DNA from 3 places in the Streptomyces sp. NPDC002018 genome. Region 1 is predicted to be linked to each of the others. Evidence: riboswitches for the same ligand, from Rfam matches in the RefSeq annotation. Region 1 holds a riboswitch; each other region holds the start of a gene.

The links. A riboswitch is a leader RNA that binds a small molecule or an ion and turns the genes downstream of it on or off. The one in region 1 is predicted to bind cobalamin.
Region 2: linked by a shared signal. The riboswitch ahead of metE (5-methyltetrahydropteroyltriglutamate--homocysteine S-methyltransferase) and the one ahead of cobN (cobaltochelatase subunit CobN) in region 1 are both predicted to bind cobalamin.
Region 3: linked by a shared signal. The riboswitch ahead of ACFYYH_RS17960 (cobalamin biosynthesis protein) and the one ahead of cobN (cobaltochelatase subunit CobN) in region 1 are both predicted to bind cobalamin.

The regions. Positions count from the first base shown of each region.
Region 1 is NZ_JBIASO010000006.1:359,620-367,396, forward strand. Features, by position in the region: partial or broken gene ACFYYH_RS12945 (excalibur calcium-binding domain-containing protein) at 598-696, opposite strand; gene ACFYYH_RS12950 (hypothetical protein) at 755-931, shown strand; gene cobN (cobaltochelatase subunit CobN) at 1,190-5,089, opposite strand; cobalamin riboswitch at 5,123-5,271, opposite strand; gene ACFYYH_RS12960 (cobalamin biosynthesis protein CobG) at 5,335-7,083, shown strand; gene ACFYYH_RS12965 (precorrin-8X methylmutase) at 7,113-7,739, shown strand.
Region 2 is NZ_JBIASO010000008.1:299,198-306,974, reverse strand. Features, by position in the region: gene ACFYYH_RS16205 (TVP38/TMEM64 family protein) at 1-136, shown strand, start outside; gene ACFYYH_RS16200 (enoyl-CoA hydratase/isomerase family protein) at 208-1,347, opposite strand; cobalamin riboswitch at 1,426-1,679, shown strand; gene metE (5-methyltetrahydropteroyltriglutamate--homocysteine S-methyltransferase) at 1,843-4,227, shown strand; gene ACFYYH_RS16190 (MFS transporter) at 4,299-5,666, opposite strand; gene ACFYYH_RS16185 (hypothetical protein) at 5,707-6,798, opposite strand; gene ACFYYH_RS16180 (DUF4442 domain-containing protein) at 6,893-7,345, shown strand; gene ACFYYH_RS16175 (DedA family protein) at 7,454-7,777, shown strand, end outside.
Region 3 is NZ_JBIASO010000009.1:347,065-354,841, forward strand. Features, by position in the region: gene ACFYYH_RS17950 (putative cobaltochelatase) at 1-295, opposite strand, end outside; gene ACFYYH_RS17955 (cobyric acid synthase) at 330-2,024, opposite strand; gene ACFYYH_RS17960 (cobalamin biosynthesis protein) at 2,021-3,085, opposite strand; cobalamin riboswitch at 3,118-3,257, opposite strand; gene ACFYYH_RS17965 (hypothetical protein) at 3,396-3,626, opposite strand; gene ACFYYH_RS17970 (anion permease) at 3,713-4,957, opposite strand; gene ACFYYH_RS17975 (class II aldolase/adducin family protein) at 5,133-5,798, shown strand; gene ACFYYH_RS17980 (alpha/beta hydrolase) at 5,887-7,014, shown strand; gene ACFYYH_RS17985 (hypothetical protein) at 7,238-7,777, shown strand, end outside.

The DNA of each region.
Region 1 (7,777 bases):
GGGGATCGCGGGAGGTACCGAAAGTACGGGAGGTACGGGGGTTGTTCGTCACTCCTGGTGCTCCTTCTGTCCGGCTGGCTCATGACGGCAGGGAGTTGTGCGATGGGGATGTGACGACCGCGCGGTACGTTGATCGTTTCAGCGGAAGGTGCCTTTGTCAGCAGAGCGAGACAACGTTGTCTCAAAGGCGCACACCCGTTCGCCGCCGGCCGCCGGCCTATGCCGGAGTCACGTGCGCCTTTACGCGGCCGCAACACGCCCCCGTCGGCCGCTTCGGCCATTTCCGTCATGGGCATGGCTAAAAATGATTCCCGCCGGCGTGTCCGCCCAGCCTCCACGGAATCCCGGCCGCCCCGGGCTAGAGTGATCTCAGATCGCGGGTACGAATCCCGCCGCCGGCCCCGTGCCGGCGTGGTCGAACAGCATCGCGCCCCCTCCCCCGGAGGGGGCGTTCTCGCGTGCGGCCGGCCCTTCCGCCGACCCCCTGCCGGCCCTTCCACCGGGCCCCTGCCGGCCTTTCCGCCGGCCCTCCGCCGATCGCTCCGCGGGCCCCCTCCGTACAGCCATCGCCTCGGCGCTCAGGCCGCCTTCGGCGTGTCACTCACATGCGACCCCGTCACCGTCCCTGTCCAGGTGACGCCCGTAGCCGGGATCCCCGACACGGACCGGTGCCGCCCCCGCGGCACGTGCCGCCGCGCAGTTGCCGTAGTACGCAGAGCCGCTTCCGCCCCCGTCCGAACCGGAGCCGCCCGATGTGTCGCCGCTGTCGTCGCCACTGCTCTCGTCGCCACCCGCGGCCGGGGCGACGGTGACGCGTACGGTCTTCGTCTTCGTGACGGTGGGGACCGGCTTCGGGCTCGCCGTCACCGTCGTGGTGGCGCGGGGCTCGGGGGCGGCGGTCGCCGTCGTCGTGACCGTCACCGAGGGATAGGGCCCCTCGCTCACCGCCTGATCCGTCGCCGTCCCCCCGCCGGCACCACCGATGCCAGCGGGGGGATGAACGTAGCGACGCGGCGCATGAGTATGGAGGGTATGTGCGCTCTTAGTGACCCACTTGTGACCAAAGCGTGTGGGCCCGCCTCCGGCGCGGAGGCGGGCCCACAGAGGCGCGTGGATCAGGAGGGACAGACGCGTGGATCAGGAGGGACGGATCAGTGGATCAGGGTGGGGACGGATCGGGAGGGACCCGTCACTCCTGCCCGTCGTGCTCCCCGTCCTGCTCCCCCTCCAGGTCTCCCTCCGTCTCCAGGAACACCTTCCGCAGTTCGTCCAGCACCGCCGGGTCCGGCTTGGCCCACATACCGCGTGACTCGGCCTCCAGCAGACGTTCCGCGATGCCGTGGAGGGCCCAGGGGTTGGCCTCCTGGAGGAAGGCGCGGTTCTCCGGGTCCAGGACATAGGTCTCGGTCAGCTTGTCGTACATCCAGTCCGCGACCACACCCGTCGTCGCGTCGTACCCGAAGAGATAGTCGACGGTCGCGGCGAGTTCGAAAGCGCCCTTGTAGCCGTGGCGGCGCATCGCCTCGATCCAGCGGGGGTTGACCACCCGGGCGCGGAAGACACGGGACGTCTCCTCGACCAGCGTGCGCGTACGGACGGTCTCCGGGCGGGTGGAGTCCCCGATGTACGCCTCCGGGGCCGTCCCCTTCAGCGCGCGGACCGTGGCCACCATGCCGCCGTGGTACTGGAAGTAGTCGTCGGAGTCCGCGATGTCGTGCTCGCGCGTGTCGGTGTTCTTCGCGGCCACCGCGATGCGCCTGTACGCGGTCTCCATCTCGGCGCGTGCGGGCCGCCCGTCCAGCTCGCGGCCGTACGCGTACCCGCCCCACACCGTGTAGACCTCGGCGAGATCGGCGTCCGTACGCCAGTCGCGGCTGTCGATGAGCTGGAGGATGCCCGCGCCGTACGTACCGGGCCGGGAGCCGAAGATACGGGTGGTGGCCCGGCGTTCGTCACCGTGCGCCGCCAGATCGGCCTGGGCGTGGGCGCGGATGTGGTTGGCGTCGGCGGGTTCGTCCAGCGACGCCGCCAGCCGTACCGCGTCGTCCAGCAGACCGATCGCGTGCGGAAAGGCGTCACGGAAGAAACCGCTGATCCGGAGGGTGACATCGATCCGGGGGCGGCCCAGTTCGTCGAGCGCGATCGGCTCCAGACCGGTGACCCGGCGCGAGGCGTCGTCCCAGACCGGCCTGATCCCCAGCAGCGCCAGGGCCTCGGCGATGTCGTCGCCGGAGGTGCGCATCGCGCTCGTACCCCACAGCGAGAGCCCGACGGAGGTCGGCCAGTCGCCGTTGTCGGCGCGGTAGCGGTCGAGGAGGGAGTCGGCGAGGGCCTGTCCGGTCTCCCAGGCGAGCCGGCTCGGGACGGCCTTGGGGTCGACGGAGTAGAAGTTGCGGCCGGTCGGCAGCACATTGACCAGACCGCGCAACGGCGATCCGGACGGACCCGCCGGTACGAAGCCGCCGTTCAGCGCGTGCACCACATGGTCGATCTCGTTCACGGTGCCGGCCAGCCTCGGCACGACCTCACGCGCGGCGAACGCGAGGATGTCCGCGACCTGTTCCGGGTGACCGGCCGCCACCCGCGCCACCGCCGCCGGGTCCCACTCCGCGTCCTCCATCGCCTGGACGAGCGCGCGGGCCCGCTGCTCCGTGTCGTCGGCGTCGGTACGGGTCGCGGCCGACTCGTCCAGGCCCAGCGCCTCGCGCAGCCCCGGAAGGGAGGTCGTACCGCCCCAGATCTGCCGGGCCCGCAGGATGGCGAGGACGAGATTGACCCGGGCGTCACCGGTCGGCGCGCCGCCCAGCACATGCAGTCCGTCGCGGATCTGCGCGTCCTTGACCTCGCACAGCCAGCCGTCGACATGGAGCAGGAAGTCGTCGAACCCGTCGTCGTCCGGCCGGTCGTCGAGACCGAGGTCGTGATCGAGCTTGGCGGCCTGGATCAGCGTCCAGATCTGCGCGCGGATCGCGGGCAGCTTCGCCGGGTCCATCGAGGAGATCGCCGCGTACTCGTCGAGCAACTGCTCCAGGCGCGCGATGTCGCCGTACGACTCGGCGCGCGCCATCGGCGGCACGAGATGGTCCACGAGCGTGGCGTGTACGCGGCGCTTGGCCTGTGTGCCCTCGCCCGGGTCATTGACCAGGAACGGATAGATCAGCGGCAGATCGCCCAGCGCGGCATCGGGCGCGCAGGCGGCCGAGAGCCCCGCGTTCTTGCCGGGCAGCCACTCCAGATTGCCGTGCTTGCCGAGGTGGATCATGGCGTCGGCGCCGAAGCCGCCGTCCTCGCGGTCGGCCTGGATCCAGCGGTACGCGGCCAGATAGTGGTGCGACGGCGGCAGATCGGGGTCGTGGTAGATCGCGATGGGGTTCTCGCCGAAGCCGCGCGGCGGCTGGATGAGGATCAGCAGATTGCCGCGCCGGAGGGCGGCGAGCACGATGTCGCCGTCCGGGTCGCCGCCCGAGGCGACCCGGCTGCGGTCCACGAACATCGCGCCGGGCGGCGGCCCCCAGTGCTCCTCCACGGACTCCCGGAGCGCGGCGGGGAGCTTCTCGTACCACCGCCGGTAGTCGGCGGCCGGGATACGGACCGGGTTCCGGGCGAGCTGCTCCTCGGTGAGCCACTCCTGGTCATGGCCGCCGGCCTCGATGAGCGCGTAGATCAGCTCGTCGCCGTCGCCCGACTCCAGACCGGGGACCGGCTCGTCCTCCGTACCGGTGCCGCCTGCGCCGGCCGCACCGGCTGCGCCGCCTGCATTGCCCGCACTGCCCGCACTGCCCGCACTGCCTGCACTGCCTGCATTGCCTGTGCCGGTCGTGCCGCCTGCGCTGCCTATGCCGCTCGTGCCGCTCGTGCCGCCGAAGTCATAGCCCTGGTCGCGCAGTTCACGCAGCAGGGCCACGGCGCTGGCGGGGGTGTCGAGGCCGACCGCGTTGCCGATACGGGAGTGCTTGGTCGGGTACGCGGACAGCACCAGCGCGACGCGCTTCTCCGCGTTCGGGCGGTGGCGCAGCCGGCCGTGCCGTACGGCGATACCGGCCACCCGCGCGGCCCGCTCGGGGTCGGCCACGTACACCGGCAGGCCCTCGGGGTCCAGCTCCTTGAACGAGAACGGGACGGTGATGAGCCGCCCGTCGAACTCCGGCACCGCCACCTGCGAGGCGGCGTCCAGCGGCGACAGTCCCTCGTCGCTCGACTCCCAGGTGGCCCGGCTGCTGGTGAGGCAGAGGGCCTGGAGTATCGGTACGTCGAGCGCGGCCAGGGCTCCCGCGTCCCACGCCTCGTCGTCGCCGCCCGCCGACGCCTCGGCGGGCCGGGTGCCGCCGGCGGCGAGCACGGTGGTGATGATGACATCGACGCCGCTCAGCTCCTCCAGCAGCTCCGGCTCCGGGGCGCGCAGCGAGGACACGTAGAGGGGGAGGGCGCGCCCGTCGGCCTCCTCGATGGCATCGCACAGGGCGTCCACGAAGGCGGTGTTGCCGCTGAGATGGTGCGCGCGGTAGTAGAGCACCGCGACCAGCGGCCGGCCGGCATCCGCGCGGCCCGCGACGGCGGGGCGCTCGGCCCGGCCCCAGGTGGGCGACGCAGCGGGCGGCTCGAAGCCGTGACCGGTCAGCAGGACGGTGTCGGAGAGGAAGCGGGCGAGCTGCTCCAGGTTGGCGGGACCGCCGTGGGCGAGATACGCGTGGGCCTCGGCGGCGATACCGATGGGGACGGTGGAGGCCTCCATCAACTGGGCGTCCGGGGCCTGCTCGCCGGTGAGGACCACGACGGGCGGCCGGTTCGTGACGGGCGGCCGGTCGGCGGCGGTGTCGGCGGCGCTGTCGCGGTCGTCGGTGTCGGCGGTGTCGCGGCGGGCGGCGGAACGGCCGTCGGTAGCGCCTTCCCCAAGGAGGAGGTCGATCCCGTCCTGCCAGGCGCGCAGTCCGCCGAGGAGCCGTACGACGACGAGGTCGACGCCCTCCAGTAGCGCGGGCAGTTCGTCGAGCACGAGCCGCGCGGGGTTGGCGTACCGGTACGGGACCGGACCGCCCGCCGCACGGGCGCTGAGCAGATCGGTGTCGGACGTCGACAGGAGCAGGATCATGCGGCGTCTGCCTTCCTCGGGGTCCGCGCCCCGGGCGGTAGGGAGGACGGCGGGAGTTCCTGGCTCACCCGGCTGCTGCCGGGCTCACAGTGGCGGGACCGCGCCGGATTCTCACCGGGCTTCCTCCCCTGACGCCGTCGCTGGCGTTGACGGGCACCGGACCCGCCGTCTGCATAGTAGGTGCAGCAGGTCACGGGCGGGGAGAGCGCCCGGCCGCCCAGGATGGGGCGCGGGGGTACGTGGGTATGCTCGCCGCCATGCCGCCCACCTCGCCAACACCCGCCAACCGGGACGAAGCTCCCTCGCGGGCCTCCGTCCCGGATCCGGTGCGGGCATCCGCTTCCGGTTCCGTGCGGGTTCCCGTCCCGGGCTCCGTGCGGGCTTCCGCTCCCGGTTCCGTGCGGGTTCCCGTACGGGAGGGTGGTGACGCCTGCCCCGGCGCTCTGCGGCTGCACGGCGCGGACGACGGGTGGCTGGCCCGACTGCGGCTGCCCGGCGGGTTGCTGACGTACCGTCAGGCGGAGACGCTGGCGGACGCGGCGGAGCGCCTGGGCGACGGACATGTCGACATCACCTCCCGGGGCAATGTCCAGCTCCGGGGGCTGGGTACGGGTACGGGTACGAGTCCGGGCAGGGGCAGGGGCGCGGGCGCGGGCTGCGGCACCGAACTCGCCGGACTGCTCCACGAAGCCGGTCTGCTGCCCTCCGAACGGCATGAACGGGTACGGAACATCGTCGCGTCCCCCCTGTCGGGCCTCGACGGATTCGGCGGAGGCGCCCGGCACGGCGGACTCGGCGCCGGACAGCCGCAGTTGTGGGCCCGGGAACTGGACGGACTCCTGTGCGCGAGCGACGCGGCGACGGGTCTCTCCGGCCGCTTCCTGTTCGCGCTGGACGACGGCCGTGGGGACATGGCGGCCCTGGGCGCCGATGTGACGTTGCTCGCACGACCCGACGGCACGGCGACCGTACATACCGGAGCCAATCGGTCGGGGTTGCGGGTGAAGGCCGCCGATGCGCCGAGGGCCGCCCTCCTGGCCGCGGAGACGTTTCTCACGGTGGCGGAGGCGAGCGGCTCGGGCGCCTGGCGGGTGCGGGAGCTGCCGCCCGGCCACGCACTCGAACTGGACGCGGCGGTGGCGGCACGGCTGAGCCGAGCGGGCATCGTCGCGGAACCCGCCGTAGCCACGGAGCCCGCGAAGCCCGCGAAGCCCGCGAAGCCCGCGAAGCCCGCGAACGCCACGGCGTATGTGACGGCGTATGTGACGGAGGGCCCCGGTCACGACGGGAGGCCCCCGCTTCCCGGGCTCATCCGCTCCCCCGACGGCACCGTGGCCGTCTCCGTCCACGCGCCGCTGGGACGGCTGAGCGCGGCACAGTGGCGACTGCTGACCTCGGCGCGTGTCGCTCCCGGTCCGGCCGCCGCCCTGCGCGTCACCCCCTGGCGGGGTGTCATCGTGCCGGGGCTGGACCCGGCCACGGCCGACGACCTGCTGGAACGTTTCCGTACCGCCGGGCTGGTCACCGATCCCGCCTCCCCCTGGCACGGGGTCGGCGCCTGCACCGGCCGGCCCGGCTGCGCGAAGGCGCTCGCGGACGTACGGGCGGACGCGGCCGAGGCGCTGCGTCCGGCACCGGGCAGGCCGGGGGCGGGGGGCGACGCGCTCCCGGTCTACTGGTCGGGCTGCGAACGCCGCTGCGGCCATCCGCAGGGCGCCTGGGTGGATGTGGTCGCGACGGGCGACAACGCCTACCGCGTCTCCGTACGGGGCGGCACGACCGTGACCGTAACCGCGCCAGTGACCACGACCGCGCCGGCGACGGCAACGGTAACCGCGCCCGCGACGGCAACGGCAACGGCAACGGCAACCACGACAGTTGTCCCGACCATGACTACGACCACAACCACGACCGCGACCACGCTCGCGCTCGCGACCGGACCCCGACTCGCCGACGCGGTGGCGGCGGCACGCACAACCACAGTGACGAGATGAGCGAGACCACAGTGCCCAACGAGCCCACGGTGTTCGACTACGAGAAGGACGGCGCGGCGATATACCGCCAGTCCTTCGCCACGATCCGCGCCGAGGCGGACCTCGCCGGGCTGCCCGCCGATGTCTCCCAGGTCGCGGTCCGGATGATCCACGCCTGCGGCATGGTCGACCTGGTGCGCGATCTCGCGTTCACCCCCGGTGTCGTGGCCCGTGCCCGTGAGGCCCTGCGCGCGGGCGCGCCGATCCTCTGCGATGTCGCGATGGTCGCCAGCGGAGTCACCCGCAAGCGGCTGCCGGCGGCCAACGAGGTGGTCTGCACCCTGTCCGACCCGTCCGTCCCCGCCCTCGCCGCCGAGTTGGGGACCACGCGCAGCGCCGCCGCCCTGGAGCTGTGGCGCGACCGGATGGAGGGCGCGGTGGTCGCCGTCGGGAACGCACCGACCGCGCTCTTCCGGCTGCTGGAGATGATCGAGGCGGGCGCTCCCCGCCCGGCCGCCGTCATCGGTGTGCCGGTCGGTTTCATCGGCGCGGCCGAGTCCAAGGACGCGCTCGCCGGACACCCCGCCGGGCTCGAACACCTGGTCGTACGCGGACGGCGCGGGGGCAGCGCCCTCGCGGCGGCGGCCGTCAACGCGATCGCGAGCGAGGAAGAGTGAACGCGAACACAGCCCCCGGCCATGCCCCCACGAGCGGC
Region 2 (7,777 bases), on a different contig from region 1:
GGCCTATGTGGTCGCGGGGAGCCGGGCCGCCTCGCCGACCTCACCGGTGTTCCTGATCGCCATGGGCTTCATCGTGCTCTCCGGTCTGGTCGCGGCGGTGGTCGCCTGGCGCAAGCGCCACCACCTCCGCCGCTGACCCGGGACCCGCCGCCGCTCCGGCGCGCGGGCCTCCCCTCGCGGGGCCCGTTCTCTGCAAAGGTCCGTTCTCTACGGAGTTCCGTCGCCGGGTTTGCTTCCGGCTCCGGCCCCGGCCCCCTTCCCGTCCCCGGCCCCGTCCCCGAGCGCGGGGCCGAGTCCGAGGTCGCCGCCGGGCGGCGGGGCGAAGAACCGTGCCACATCGGCCTCGGAGACCCCGGCCAGTTCCCTCGGTGACCACCGTGGCCTGCGGTCCTTGTCGATGACCTGCGCGCGGATGCCCTCCAGCAGATCGTGGCCGGTCAGCGCGGCGCACGAGGCGCGGTACTCCTGGTCGAGCACCTGCTCCAGCGTCGGCAGCCGACGGGCCCGGCGCATCGCTTCCAGGGTCGCCTTGAGCGCGGTGGGCGAACGGGTCAGGATCGTCTCGGCGGCCTCCTTCGCGGCGGGCCCGCCGCTGCCGAGCAGCCGCTCGACGATCTCCTCCACCGTGTCCGCCGCGTAGCAGACGTCGATCCACTCGCGGTCCGCGGCGAGTTGGCCCTCGGGCGCGGTCGTCGCGTACCCCTGTACCGTCCCGCCGACGTCCGCCGCCTCGCGCACCCCGGGTCCGGCCAGCGCGTTCCGCAGACCGGCCAGCCGCTCCGAGGGGACGAAGCGGTCCGCGAGCCCGCAGAGCAGGGCGTCCGCCGGGCCCACCGCCCTTCCGGTGAGGGCGAGATGCGTGCCCAGCTCACCCGGCGCGCGGGAGAGCAGGAAGGTGCCGCCCACATCGGGGACCAGGCCGATCCCGGTCTCCGGCATCGCGACCACCGACCGTTCGGTGACGATCCGATGGCTGCCGTGTGCGGAGACACCGACTCCGCCGCCCATCACGATGCCGTCCATCAGCGCGACATAGGGCTTGGGGTAGCGGGCGATACGGGCGTTGAGCCGGTACTCGTCGCGCCAGAAGGCGGGCGAGGCGGAGCCTCCGGAGCGCCCGTCCTCGTGGATCGCGCGGATGTCGCCCCCGGCGCACAACCCGCGCTCGCCGGCGCCCGAGATGATCACCGCGGTGACGCTCGCGTCGTCCTCCCACTCCGCGAGGGCCTCCGAGATCCGCCGCACCATGGGGTGGGTGAGGGCGTTGAGGGCGCGGGGGCGGTTGAGCGTGATGTGCGCGGCGCGGCCCGCCCGGCCGAGCAGTACCGGTTCGTCGTCGTGGACCATGCCGCCCAGTATCCGCCACGCCGGAATCCGTCGGGTCCGTTCCGTGGACCGGGCTGGCCGCCTCCTCACCCGAGCCTCTAGGCTGGACACGCAGTCGGTTCGCCCTGCCCGCCAGGCAGACGCGTCGCAAGAGGGAACCCGGTGGAAATCCGGGACTGCCCCGCAGCGGTGAGTGGGAACGACCGCCGTCATACGCACTGGACGCACTCCGTCCGGGAAGCGACGGCCAGTAGGAGCCTCGTACCGGTCCGTACGTCATCCGTACGGCCAACGGCTACGGCCACGAGGCGTGCCCATGAGTCCGAAGACCTGCCACTGCCCGTGTGCGAGCACCGCACACGGAGATCTCGGTGACCTCGTGGGCGGGTCGGCGGATACGGGCGGGCGGGCGTGACACATGGCCGTGTGGAGCGCGGCACCGCCCCCATCTCCGTTTCCTCGTCTCCCTCGGGTTCCGCCGGGATCGTTCCCGCACGACTCGCGAAGGAGAGTCCCGTGACATCCACGTCCGCAGCCGCGGCATCCCGGTCACATCCGGCGTCGGCATCGACATCGACATCGGCATCCGCGCCGGCATCGGCGGCACGGCCGAGGCCGGGGTCCACCGTCCTCGGCCATCCGCGCCAGGGCGCCGACCGGGAACTGAAGAAGGCCGTCGAGGGGTACTGGAAGGGCCGGGTCACCGCGGACGCGCTGCGGGAGACCGCCGCCGGACTGCGCCGCGACACCTGGCGCCGGCTGGCCGACTCCGGTCTCGACGAAGTGCCCACGGGCGACTTCTCGTACTACGACCATGTGCTCGACACGAGTGTCATGGTCGGCGCGATCCCGGCCAGACACCGGGCCGCCGTCGAGGCGGACCCGCTCGACGGCTACTTCGCCATGGCGCGCGGTGCCCAGGATGTCGCGCCCCTGGAGATGACCAAGTGGTTCGACACCAACTACCACTACCTCGTGCCCGAGTTGGGCCCCGACACCGTTTTCACCGCGGACTCGGCCAAGCAGGTCGCCGAGCTGCGTGAGGCCCTCGCACTCGGCCACACCGCCCGGCCGGTGCTCGTCGGCCCCGTCACCTATCTGCTGCTCGCCAAGCCCGCGCCGGGTGTGGCGGCCGACTTCGAGCCGCTCACCCTGCTCGACCGGCTGCTGCCGGTGTACGCGGAGGTCCTGGCCGATCTGCGCGCGGCCGGTGCCGCCTGGGTGCAGCTCGACGAGCCCGCGCTGGTCCAGGACCGTACGCGCGCCGAACTGAACGCGCTCGCCCGCGCCTACCGGGACCTCGGCGCGCTCACCGACCGGCCCCAGCTCCTGGTGGCGTCGTACTTCGACCGCCTCGGCGAGGCCCTCCCCGTGCTGGTGAGGGCACCCGTCGACGGGCTCGCGCTGGACTTCACCGGCCCCGCGTCCGTCAATCTCACGGATCTCGCGGCGGTCGGCGGACTGCCCGGCAAACGGCTGGTCGCCGGGGTGGTGGACGGCCGCAATGTGTGGATCAACGACCTCGCGGCCTCGCTGACCACCCTCGCCACCCTGCTCGGCCTGGCCGACCGGGTCGATGTGTCGACATCCTGCTCGCTGCTCCATGTCCCGCTGGACAGCGCCGCCGAGCGGGATCTCGATCCCCAGCTCACCCGGTGGCTGGCCTTCGCACGCCAGAAGACCGACGAGGTCGTCACCCTCGCCCGGGGCCTGGGGCGGGGCACCGACACCGTCGCGGCCCGGCTCGCCGCGAACCGCGCCGATCTGGCCTCCCGCGCCTCCTCCGCGATCACCCGCGATCCCGCGGTACGGGCCCGCTCGGTGGCGGTGACGGACGCGGACGTCCGCCGGGACCAGCCGTACGCCGAGCGCACCGTGGCCCAGCAGACACGGCTCGGACTGCCGCCGCTGCCCACGACCACCATCGGATCGTTCCCGCAGACCGACGAGTTGCGTACGGCGCGCGCCGCACTGCGGGCGGGGCGGCTGGACGAGGCCGGATACGACGAGCGCATCGAGGCCGAGATCCGCGAGGTCGTCTCCTTCCAGGAGAAGGCGGGTCTCGACGTCCTGGTGCACGGCGAGCCCGAACGCAACGACATGGTGCAGTACTTCGCCGAGCGGCTGACCGGGTATCTCGCCACCCGGCACGGCTGGGTCCAGTCGTACGGCACCCGCTATGTCCGCCCGCCGATCCTGGCCGGGGACATCTCGCGGCCCGCCCCGATGACCGTCGCCACCACGGCGTACGCGCAGTCGCTGACGAACCGTCCGGTCAAGGGCATGCTGACCGGCCCGGTCACCATGCTGGCCTGGTCGTTCGTCCGTGACGACCAGCCGCTGGGCGAGACCGCCCGGCAGGTGGCGCTCGCGCTGCGCGACGAGGTCGCGGATCTGGAGGCCGCGGGCACCGCCGTCATCCAGGTCGACGAACCGGCGCTGCGGGAGACCCTGCCGCTGCGCGCGGCGGACCGGCCGGCCTATCTGGAGTGGGCGACCGAGGCGTTCCGGCTCACCACGGCCGGTGTCCGTCCCGACACCCAGATCCATACACACATGTGCTACGCGGAGTTCGGTGACATCCTCCGGGCCATCGACGACCTGGACGCCGATGTGATCAGCCTGGAAGCCGCCCGCTCCCATATGCGGGTCGCCGACGAGCTGGCGGCGGCGCGCTATCCGCGTGAGGCCGGCCCGGGGGTGTACGACATCCACTCACCGCGGGTGCCCTCGGCCGAGGAGATGACCGTCCTGCTGGGCACGGCACTGGAGGCGATCCCGGCGCGGCGGCTGTGGGTCAATCCCGACTGCGGGCTGAAGACGCGGGGCTGGGCCGAGGTCCGTACGTCCCTGGAGAATCTCGTCGCCGCGGCCCGGACGGTCCGGGGCCGCTTCTCCTGAGGTCCAGGGCCGCTTCTCCTGAGGTCCGGGGGCGGCCTCTCCTGAGAGAGGGCCGCGGCCACCGGGTGGGCTCAATCGCCGGACGGGCTGAGTTCCCTCCCGTCCGGCGATCGCTCCGCCGGCCGGACCCGGGCGCCGGCCGGGGTTTCCCCGGCCGGCGGTGCCGGTGCCGGTGCCTCCGCGGCCTTCTCGGTGCGGCGGGTCAGCCGTCGTACGTCGGGCACGGTCAGGACCGCGGCCGTCAGCAGGACGATCAGCGCCGAGCAGCCCCAGAGCGCGGGGCCGCGCCCGAAGGCGCTCTCCGCCGGTCCCGCCAGCGCGGTGGCCAGCGGGATCATGCCGATCGAGCCGAGCCAGTCGTAGGCCGAGACACGGGAGAGCTTCTCCTCCGGGATCTCCTGGTGCAGCGCCGTCATCCAGCTCACCCCGAAGACCTCGACGCAGACACCCGTCAGGAACATCACCGCCGCCAGCCCCCCGGCGGACAGCGGCACCGCGAGCCCGGCCGACGGAAGGGCGAGCGGGAAGACGCAGAGGGTGCCCGCGAGCAGCAGCCGGCGCGGGCGCCAGCGCATCATCAGCAGGGCGCCGCCGACGGTGCCCGCGCCGAAGGCGGCGAGCGCCAGCCCCCAGGGGCCGGGTCCGCCCAGCTCGTCCCGGGCGACCAGCGGTCCGTACACCGCCTCGGCCGCCGAGACGACCGCGTTGACCACGGCGAACTGGAGGACGATGCTCCAGAGCCATGGCCGTCCGGCGAACTCCCGCCAGCCCTCGCGCAGATCGGCGATCATCCCGCCGCCGGGCTCACGGGCCGGGACATGGCTGACATCGAGGAAGGCGCGCAGCGACCCCGCCACCAGAAAGGCGGCGGCGTCGACCGCGAGGGCCCAGCCGGGCCCGAACGCCGCGATGAGCGCGCCGCCCAGGGCCGCGCCGCCGATTCCCGCACCGTGCATCGCCATCCGGTAGAGGGCGAAGGCGCGGCCCGCGTGTTCGCCGCCGACGCTGGACATCAGCATGCCCTCGGAGGCCGGGCCGAAGAAGGCGTGACCGGTACCGCCCAGGCCCGCCAGCACCATCATCTGCCAGAGCCGCGGCTCGCCCGCGAGGACGAGCGCCGCGAACGAGGCCTGCGAGACGCAGTTGAGAGCGTTGGCCGCGACCATGACCCGGTGCCGGGGCAGCCGGTCGGCGAGCGCCCCGCCGATGAGCAGGAACAGGACGAGCGGAACCGTACGGGCCGCGGCCACCAGCCCCACGTCGCCCGCGTCGCCGCCCGACTCCAGCACCGCGAACGCCGCCGCGACCAGCGCACCCTGGCTGCCCAGATTGGTGACGACCGCCGCGGCGGTCAGCAGTGTGTAGTTGCGGCCGGCCCAGGCGGGACGGCGTACGGGGCGGCGGGCGGTACGGGGGCCCGAGGCGGCGGGAGAGTTCACCCGGGGACTATCCCCGGGTCCGCGCCCGAACGCCAGTCGACTACGACGACGCCCCCGCCAGCCGTACGGTGCTCATGATCTTCTTGATCGTCGCGTCCGGGATCTCGTCCGGCACGTCCTTGTTGGCGTAGAGCACCCAGGTCGCGAAGTCGCCCTTGGCGTTGGTGAAGGTGAAGGCGATCGACTTGCCCTCGGTGTCGCACTTGTTCTTCTTCGTCACACCCGAGGTGGCGGCCGTCGCGTAGTGCCCCGTGAGCCCGGACGTGGTGGTGTAGGGCTGGGCCGCGGTGACCTTCACCTTCTCCTTCACCGTGGCCTCGGGCTCCTGCTGGGCGTACGCGGCCCAGGCCCAGCTTCCCGCCTCGTTCTTCGCGGCCGTCGCCGTGTCCTTGGCGCCTTGGCCGCCCTTGGTGCCGGTGCCGCCGAGACCGCTGTCCTCCATCTTTCCGTCCCGGTTGGTGTCCTGCGAGCACCACTTGGACTTGTAGAAGGCGGGCGCGGAGAAGGATATGACGGGCAGGCCGTCCTTCTTCTTCTGGTCCTCGAAGCCGGATATGACACCCGTGCCCGCGACCTCCCAGTCGGCGGGGACGTCGAACTGCGTCCCGTGCTTGGGGTTGGTCACGACCTTCCACCCCGTGATCTGCGGCTTGCTCTCGCCGCCGGCGCGGGGGTTGTCGCCGGACACCTCGACGCTCGGCTCCGCGGGCTCCGGGGCGGAGGACGAGGACGTGGGGTCGTCGGCGGCCTTGTCGGCCGCCCCGTCACCGGAGTTCAGCACGAAGAACGCGGTGCCCGCGGCGGCGACCACCACGACCGCCGCCGCGACGACGGCGATGACGGTCGTCCTCTTCTTGTCCTGCGGGGGTCCCGGCGGACCCGGCTGGCCGGGCTGGCCGTGCTGGCCCGGCACGGGATACTGCGGGGCGGTCGGCTGCTGGTACGGATTGGGCTGCTGGTACCCCTGCTGCGGATACTGCGGCTGCTGCTGTCCCGGCTGCTGGTATCCGGGCTGTTGATACCCGGGCTGCTGATAGGGATTCGGCTGCTGGTATCCCGGCTGCTGATACGGATTCGGCTGCTGGTCCTGCGGGTTCTGCTCGCCCCCGGGCGGCTGCTGTCCTGGCCACATGGCGAGTAACCATAGAGGGGTCCTCCGGCCGCTGCCACGTCCGCCCCGTCAGGGGATGGCCAAGCTCTGCTACCCATGGGTAACATCGCGCTCCATGAGCGCTGATCAGATGTCCGTCGGCGAGATGCTCGCCGCCACGGTCCCCATGGCCAGGACCCTGGGACTGGAATTCCTGGAGACCACCGCCGAGCGTGCCGTCGTCCGGCTGCCGGACCGGCCCGAGTACCACAACCATGTCGGCGGACCCCACGCCGGCGCGATGTTCACACTGGCCGAGTCCGCCAGCGGCGCGATCGTGCTCGCCGCCTTCGGTGACCAGCTCGACCGCGCGGTTCCCCTCGCCGTCAAGGCGGAAATCGGTTACAGGAAACTCGCCATGGGGACCGTGACCGCCACCGCGGCGCTGGGCCGGCCCCCGGCCGAGGTCGTCGCCGAACTCGACGCGGGGGAGCGTCCCGAATTCCCCGTGAACGTCTCCCTCACCCGGGAGGACGGCGCGGTGACGGGCGAGATGACGGTGGTGTGGACCCTCCGCCCGCACTCCTGACCGTCCCCCGCCACCGGGTAGGCTGCCCGCCGTGCGCCCGCGCGCGCCGGGCAGCCGCCCGTGGTGGGTCAGGGAAGTCTGGTCACGGCAGTACGGAAGGAACCGGCGTTGCACGTCCAGGAGTGGCTCGAGACCATCCCCCCGGTCAGCATCTATCTCCTGGTCGGGGTGGTGATCGGCCTCGAAAGCCTCGGTATCCCGCTGCCCGGTGAGATCGTCCTCGTCAGCTCGGCGCTGCTCGCCTCGCAGCACGGCGACATCAATCCGTATCTCCTCGGCGCCTGCGCCACGGCCGGCGCGATCATCGGCGACTCGATCGGCTACGCCATCGGCCGCAAGGGCGGCCGGCCGCTGCTCGCCTGGCTCGCCGTACGGTTCCCCCGGCACTGCGGCGCCCCGCAGATCGCGATGGCGGAGCGTTCCTTCGAGAAA
Region 3 (7,777 bases), on a different contig from region 1:
CGCCGACGGGCAGTTCGACCATGCGCGGGGGCCTGGAGACCCCCGGCCCGGTCTCGTGCGGTCCGTCCGGGCAGTGCGGATCGGGCGCGGCGGGATCACAGCCGAACCGGCACCCGGCGACCACCGCCAGCTCGGGCAGCAGGGCGGCCAGGGCCCGTACGGCTGTGGACTTCGCCGTGCCCTTCTCCCCGCGCACGAGGACTCCGCCGACCGCCGGACTGACCGCGTTGAGCAGCAGGCCCAGCCGCAGATCGTCCATCCCCACGATGGCGGTGAACGGATAGGGGATGCTCATATGCTGATCGCTCCTTCGAGTACGGCGGTGGTGGTCATGGGGCCCCCGGGGGGATGAAGGGCAGCCCGGCCGGCGCCCCCTCCTCGATCAGCCGCAGCAGGGCGTCCGTGTCCGCGTGCTCCTCGACGAGATCACCGAGAAGGTCGAGCTGTTCCTCGCGCAGCGCGCCGAAGCTCGTGTCGGGCGCGGGGACGAAACGCCGGCCGGCCGTCCGCGCCACCTCCGTCAGAAAGCGCCGCCGGAACGTGTCGCTCTCCAGCGCCCCGTGCCAGTGCGTGCCCTGGACGGCGCCCACCCGGCAGCCGTCCAGCGCCCGTCCGCCGGCGTCGGAGACAAAGGCGTCCCCGCCCCGCACCTCCGCGACGCCGTGATGGATCTCGTACCCCTCCACGGGCGCGCCGAGGGCCGTCCCGGACGGTCTGGCCAGGGTCTTCTCGCGGGCGAACCGCACCCGTACGGGCAGCAGCCCCAGTCCGGCCACGGCGCCCGCCCGTGACTCCACCTCGTCGTCGATGTGCTCACCGAGGATCTGGTAGCCGCCGCAGATCCCCAGGACGGGACGCCCCTCGGCGGCCCGCCGCGCCAGGGCGTCGGCGAGCCCGCGCTCCCGCAGCCACGCCAGCGCCTTCACGGTGCCACGGGTGCCGGGCACCACCACGAGATCGGCGTCGGCCAGCTCCTCGGGGCGGTCCACGAACCGTACGACCACGCCCGGTTCGGCCGCGAGCGCGTCCACATCGGTGAAGTTGGACATCAGGGGTACGGCGCAGACCGCGACCCGCAGCACCTCCTCGCCGTGCGGGGGAGCCACCAGGGACTCGCGCACGGTGCCGCGCAGCGAGATACGCAGTCCGTCCTCCTCGTCGATGCCGAGGCCGTGCCGCCAGGGCAGCACCCCCAGCGTCGCCCGTCCTGTCAGTCCCCGGAGCATCTCCAGACCGGGCTCCAGCAGGGACACATCGCCCCGGAACTTGTTCACGAGATACCCCGCGACCAGGGCCTGGTCCTCGGGGCTCAGCAGCGCGGTCGTACCGAAGAACGAGGCGAAGACCCCGCCCCGGTCGATGTCCCCGACCACCACCACGGGCAGACGCGCGGCCCGCGCGACGCCCATGTTCACGATGTCGGTACGGCGCAGATTGATCTCGGCCGGGCTGCCCGCGCCCTCGCAGATCACCGCGTCATAGGTGGAGCGCAGTTCCTCCAGGCACTCCAGGACGGGGCCGAGCAGGGCCTCCCGCCCCCCGCGCAGCACGCTCTCCGAGACCGTCGCGCCGGCCCCCGCGACCGCGTTGGCCCCCGCCCGCTCGCCGGCCCCCGCCAACTCCCCTGACACGCCGGGCTTTCCGGGCACGCCGGGCTGTCCGGAGAGTCCGGAGGTCCCGCCTCCCGGGCTGCCGAAGAAACCCCGGGCGCTCAGCTCGCCCACCGGCCGCCCCATCAGCACCACTTGGCTGCTGCGGTCGCCACCGGGCTTCAGCAGCACGGGATTCATCAGCGCCGTCGGCTCCACCCGGGCCGCCTGCGCCTGCATCGCCTGCGCCCGTCCGATCTCCGCGCCCTCGCGCGTCACGAACGAGTTCAGCGACATGTTCTGCCCCTTGAACGGGGCGACCTTCACCCCCCGGCGTACGAGCCACCGGCAGATCCCCGCCGTGACGACGCTCTTGCCCGCGTCCGAGGTGGTCCCGGCCACCAGCAGACCCCCGCCGCGCCCGCCCCGGCTCATCCCAGTCCCCTTCCCGTGTCCGCCGCACGGCGGCGCAGCGCGCCGTACGCGAACCGGCCGGCGGCACAGACCGCGAGGGCGTATCCGCCCACCCGGCGCGACAGCCGCACGGCCCGCTCGATGTCGGCCGTCGTCACGGGCCGCCCCTCACCGTTCAGTACGGGCCGGTGCTCCACCCGTCCGCCGTACGCGAGTGTCCCGCCGAGCCGTACGCCCAGCGCGCCCGCGAACGACGCCTCCACCGGGCCCGCGTTGGGGCTCGGATGCCTGCGCGCGTCCTGCCGCACCGCCCGCAGGGCCCCGCGCGGATCGTCACCGGCGACGGCGGCCAGGGCGGCGGTCAGCCGGGCGCCCGGCCAGCCTGCCAGATCGTCGAGCCGGGCCGACGCCCAGCCGAACCTGCGGTACCGGGCGGACCGGTGACCCACCATCGCGTCCAGCGTGTTCACCGCGCGGAATCCCACCAGTCCGGGCACGCCCGCGATCGCCCCCCACACCAGCGCGCCCACGACGGCGTCCGAGGTGTTCTCGGCGACGGACTCCACGACGGCGCGCGCGAGTTGCTGTCCGTCCAGTGCCTGCGGGTCACGCCCGCACAGCCGTGGCAGCCGCTCCCTGGCCAGCGCGAGGTCCCCGGCGGTGAGCGCGGCGCCGATCGCGCGCGCCTCCCGGCCCAGGGAGGTGCCGCCGACGACGGACCAGGTGGCCAGGGCGGTCAGCGTGACGGAGGCGGCACGGCTCTCCGGGATGCCTCCTCCACCCCGTACACCCCGTACACCCCGTACTCCCCGTGCTCCCCGTGCACCCCGGGCCGCGAGGACCGCGAGACCGGCGGCGCCTCCGGCGCACACCAGCGTGTGCAGCGTGCCCCAGCCTCGGTGGTCGTGCCACAGCGCCCGTTCGACGGCCCCCGCCGCCCGGCCGAACGCGGCCACCGGATGCCCCCGGCGCGGATCGCCGAACAGCCGGTCGCCCAGGAGCCCCAGGGCCGCGCCGTACGCGAAGACCCGCTCGGCGGTCGCACCGCCGCCGCGCACGGCGGCCGAACCGCTGCCAGGCATGGCGAAATGTCCTCACTCAGGGTCCGCGCCCCGGCTCGACGTGATGCGGCGGCGAGAGTTCCTGGCTCCTGGGACAGTTCCCAGTGACAGTGGCGGGACCGCGCCGGATTCGCACCGGCTTCCTCTTCTGCCGCCGTAATGGCCCCGGCAGTCCACCACGCCCCGTGAACACCCGTCAACCCATCCCTGACCTGCGGCGGGACAGTGTGCGAAGCCCCACATCGCCCCGTAAGGGCCGGGGCGATGCGGGGCGAGGCGAGGCGAAGCGGGACGGGCGGGACGGGCGGGACGGGCGGGACAGGGGCGGGGGTCAGGCGACGATCAGATAGATCCCGTACGCCACGGCCGCCGCGCAGAGGGCGAAGCAGGCGTACGCACCCGTGCGCGCCAGCGCCGCCGTGCCCGTACCGCCGCCCTGCGCGACGGCGGACTCGCGCCTGGCGAGACCCACGATGCCCAGGGTGAACAGGCCCACGAGGGCGACGGTCGCCACGAGGCTGACCCCGAAGACGGAGCCGAGTGCTGCCCAGTCGATCTTCATACGTTCTTTCCTTAGACCGAGGCGGTTCGGACCGCGATGGTTCGGACCGAGAGGGTTCGGATCGAGATGGTTCGGACCGGGACGGTTCAGACCGAGGCGGTGCGGGCCGGCTCACCGGCGCCGCCCGGAGGGGACGGGATGGTGGCCGAGAGGTCCTGCGCGGCACCGGCCGTGGGGGGCGGGGCGACGGCCGCGACGCCGTTGGCCACGGCGTCGGCGGGCTCCCCGGCCTCGTTCTCGGTGACATTGGTGTGGTCGACCGGGCGGCGGCGCGAGGCGAGCCAGATCGCGCCGGAGAACGCCACCAGCAGCGCGGCGACGACCGCGACGCCCCAACTGCCCTGGCCGGTCAGGAACTCCGCGCAGGCGGCGACCAGACCCGCGGCGGGCAGGGTCAGCCCCCAGGCGATGAACATCCGGGTGGCGGTGGACCAGCGGACCACACCGCCCTTGCGGCCGAGGCCGGCGCCCATCACGGCCCCGGAGCAGGACTGGGTGGTGGAGAGCGAGAAGCCCAGGTGGGAGGAGGCCAGGATGACGGTCGCGGCGCTGGTCTGGGCGGCGAAGCCCTGCTGCGGCCTGAGATCGGTGAGGCCGGTGCCCATGGTGCGGATGATGCGCCAGCCGCCGAGATACGTACCGAGCGCGATCGCCGTGCCCGCGGAGACGATGACCCACATCGGGGGGTTGGAGCCGGGCGCGAGCACCCCGCCGGTGACCAGCGCGAGCGTGATGACGCCCATGGTCTTCTGCGCGTCGTTGGTGCCATGGGCGAGGGAGACCAGACCGGCGGAGGCGATCTGCCCCGCGCGATAGCCCTTGGCGGTGGCCCTGTCGTCCGTACCGCGGCCGATGCGGTACGTCAGCCGGGTGGCCAGCAGCGCCGCGAGACCCGCGACGACCGGAGCGGCGAGCGCCGGGATGAGCACCTTGGTGATGACGACACCGCCGTTGACCCCGGAGGCGCCGACGGACATCAGGGTGGCGCCGATCAGTCCGCCGAAGAGGGCGTGGGAGGAACTGGACGGCAGGCCGAGCAGCCAGGTGAAGAGATTCCAGAGGATGGCGCCGACGAGCGCCGCGAAGATCACTTCTGTCCGGATGCCGTTCTCGTTGATGAGCCCGCCGGAGATCGTTCTGGCGACCTCCACGGAGAGGAACGCGCCGACCAGATTCAGAACGGCGGACATGGCCACCGCGGTCTTGGGCTTCAGGGCGCCGGTCGAGATGGTCGTCGCCATCGCGTTGGCGGTGTCATGGAAACCGTTCGTGAAATCGAACACGAGCGCCGTCACGATCACGATCGCAAGCAGCAGTGTGATGTGTTCCATTTACCCAGGCAATCGTTCGACGTAGGGGGCCTCGGTGAACGTAGGGAGTCAGGGTGAACGGAAGATGAACTGCGCAGGGCTTCGCGGTGTCTCCCGCTGACGTCGGCGTGGATCTGTTCGGATGATCGGGAGAACGGTGTACGACACGCCGGGACACTCCTGGCAGGATCGCCGTATGACCGATCAGCAGAGCCGGGACGCGATAGCGGGGGCCTGGCAGGACTTGGTGCACACGGCCCGCAGGACGGCCGCCGAGGGGCTGGTCGTCGGCACCTCGGGCAACGTCTCGGTACGGGTCGGCGGACTCATCCTGGTCACGCCGAGTGGAATTCCCTATGAACAGCTCGGTCCCGGGGACGCCGTCGGGGTGAATCCGGACGGCCGGCAGGTCCTCGGTGAATTCACCCCCACGAGTGAGCTGCCGCTGCATCTCTCCGTTTACCGGAGCACACCGGCGCGGGCCGTGGTCCACACCCACGCCGTGCATGCCACCGCCGTCTCCACGCTCGTCCCCGAACTGCCCCTGATCCACTACATGGCGGCGGCCTTCGGCGGACCCGTCCGGGTCGCTCCGTACGCGCTGTACGGGACGGACGAACTGGCGGCGGGCATGCTCGCCGCCCTGCGGGACCGGACCGGCTGTCTGCTCCGGAACCACGGCACGGTGACCTACGGCGCCACCCTCGCCCAGGCCTACGACCGCACGGCCCAGCTCGAGTGGATGTGCCGCCTCTGGCTCACCGCCTCCTCGGTGCCGGGCCGCACCCCCTCGCTGCTCTCCGAGGACCAGCTCCGCGAGGCGGGGGAGAAGCTGAGGGGCTACGGCCAGCCCGGCCGCTGATCCGGCGGCGGCCCGTTCCCCGCCGCTCGCGTACCCCGACGGACCGCGCCCGGTGGCCGGGGCGGCCGGGGGTGACGACACTGGGACCGTGCGTCCCGCCACAGCGACGGCAGCGGCCGTCTCCACAGTGATCGGAGTCGGTGCGGCCGCGGTCGCGGCCGGCCGGCTCGCCGGCGATGCCGCGCTCAAGGCGTCACCGGGGCGGCCCCTGCCCGGCGACCCCCGGCTCACCGTGCACGCCACGGCGGCGGGACAGATCACCCTGACCCGCTGTCTCGCCGCCCTGCGCCCCGGTGTCTACGGGATCGGGAACCGGGGCGTCCACGCGGTCGTCGGACCCGTTCTGGAGGGCGTCCCGCACCCCGCGGACACCGTCGTACGGAGACTGGAGCGGGTCGGCCACGGCACCCTCGTCCCCGGTACGCGCGTACGCCTCACCCCCCAGGTCCACAGCGGCGACCCCACCACCGCGCTCGGCCTCGACCACCGCGAGGAGCGGGTGCCGGGCGAACTCGGCCTCCTGCCCGCCTGGTTCGTACCGGGAGCGCGGGACACCTGGGTGATCACCGTGCACGGTCTCGGCACCACACGCGAGCACCCCCTGAACGTCATGGAACTGCTGGCGGGGCTCCAGGTCCCCGTCCTCGATCTCGCCTACCGGGGCGACCCCGGCGCTCCCGGCTCCCCGGACGGCCTCGGTCATCTCGGCGACTCCGAGTGGCGCGACCTCGACGCGGCGATCCGGTACGCCGTCCGCTACGGCGCGGAGCGGGTCATCCTGTACGGCTGGTCCACCGGCGCCACGATGGCCCTGCATGCCGCCGCCAACTCCGCGCACAGCGAGCGGATCTCCGGGCTGGTGCTGGACTCGCCCGTGCTGGACTGGGAGGCCACCCTGCGGGCCCTCGCCACCGCCCGGCGCACCCCCACCCCGCTGCTGCCGCTGGCCGTCAGGGCGGCCCAGGGCAGGACGGGACTCCACGGCGACCGGCTGCTCCAGGCCGCCGACCCGCGCAATCTGCATGTGCCCACGCTGATCATCCACGGGCCCGACGACACCCTCGCCTCCTGGGACCCCTCCCGCGAACTCGCCGCCCTGCGCCCCGGACTGATCGGCCTCCACGCCGTGGCGCACGCTCCGCACGCCGCGATGTGGAACGCGGACCCGCCCGGCTACGAGGAAGCGCTCCGCCGCTTCCTCACCCCTCTCATGTAGCCGTCCATCAGGCCTCCTCCGTCCCGTCCGCCTCCTCGCCCCGGTCGGGCCGGGGAGACTCCCCCCGGTGTTCCGGTAGCGACAAAACAGGTTCCGTTTGGGCTTTCGGGCGGTCACCGGGAAGACTGCTCCCGTGACGTCCCGAAAGCCTGATGAGCAATTGGCGCGCAACTCCAGACTCCGACTCGTCCGCCCGAGGCCGTTGACCACGGCCCGACGGGCTGTGACCGACGGCCGTAACAGGCCGGCACCCCGGCCGCCCGAGGGCACTCCGCCCGCCGCGGAGCTGGCCCGCCAGGCCAGGGAGGTCCTCGCCGACGCGGTGCGGATCGCTCGCTGGGCGGCCGTCGACCGGGGCTCCGGCACGGGTTCCTTCGACGTGCCCGCCCAGGAACGGGCCGCCGCCGCGCTGGAGCTGACTCCGGAGCAGGTGCGCGCGGGCTGGGACCGCGCGCGGCTGGCCGGGCTCGTCGAGCTCCACGGCGGCACCGTGAGACCCGGCTGGCGGCTCCAGGCGTGGGACCGCGACGACAGCGCCGTCCAGCGCGGCTGGGTCGCCCTCTTCGACGCCTGGTCGCTGGTGCACCCGGCTCCCGAGGATGTCGCCGCCGCCACGGTCGCCGAGGTCGTCGAGGCCGTCCCCCAGGTGCTCTCGCTGCTCCAGCTCTCGGCCGGACCCGTACTCGTGCCGGCCCTGCTCGATCTGCTGCGGCAGCGGGTGGCGGAACTCCACGAGGAGCGCTGCGAGGTCCCGTACGGACCG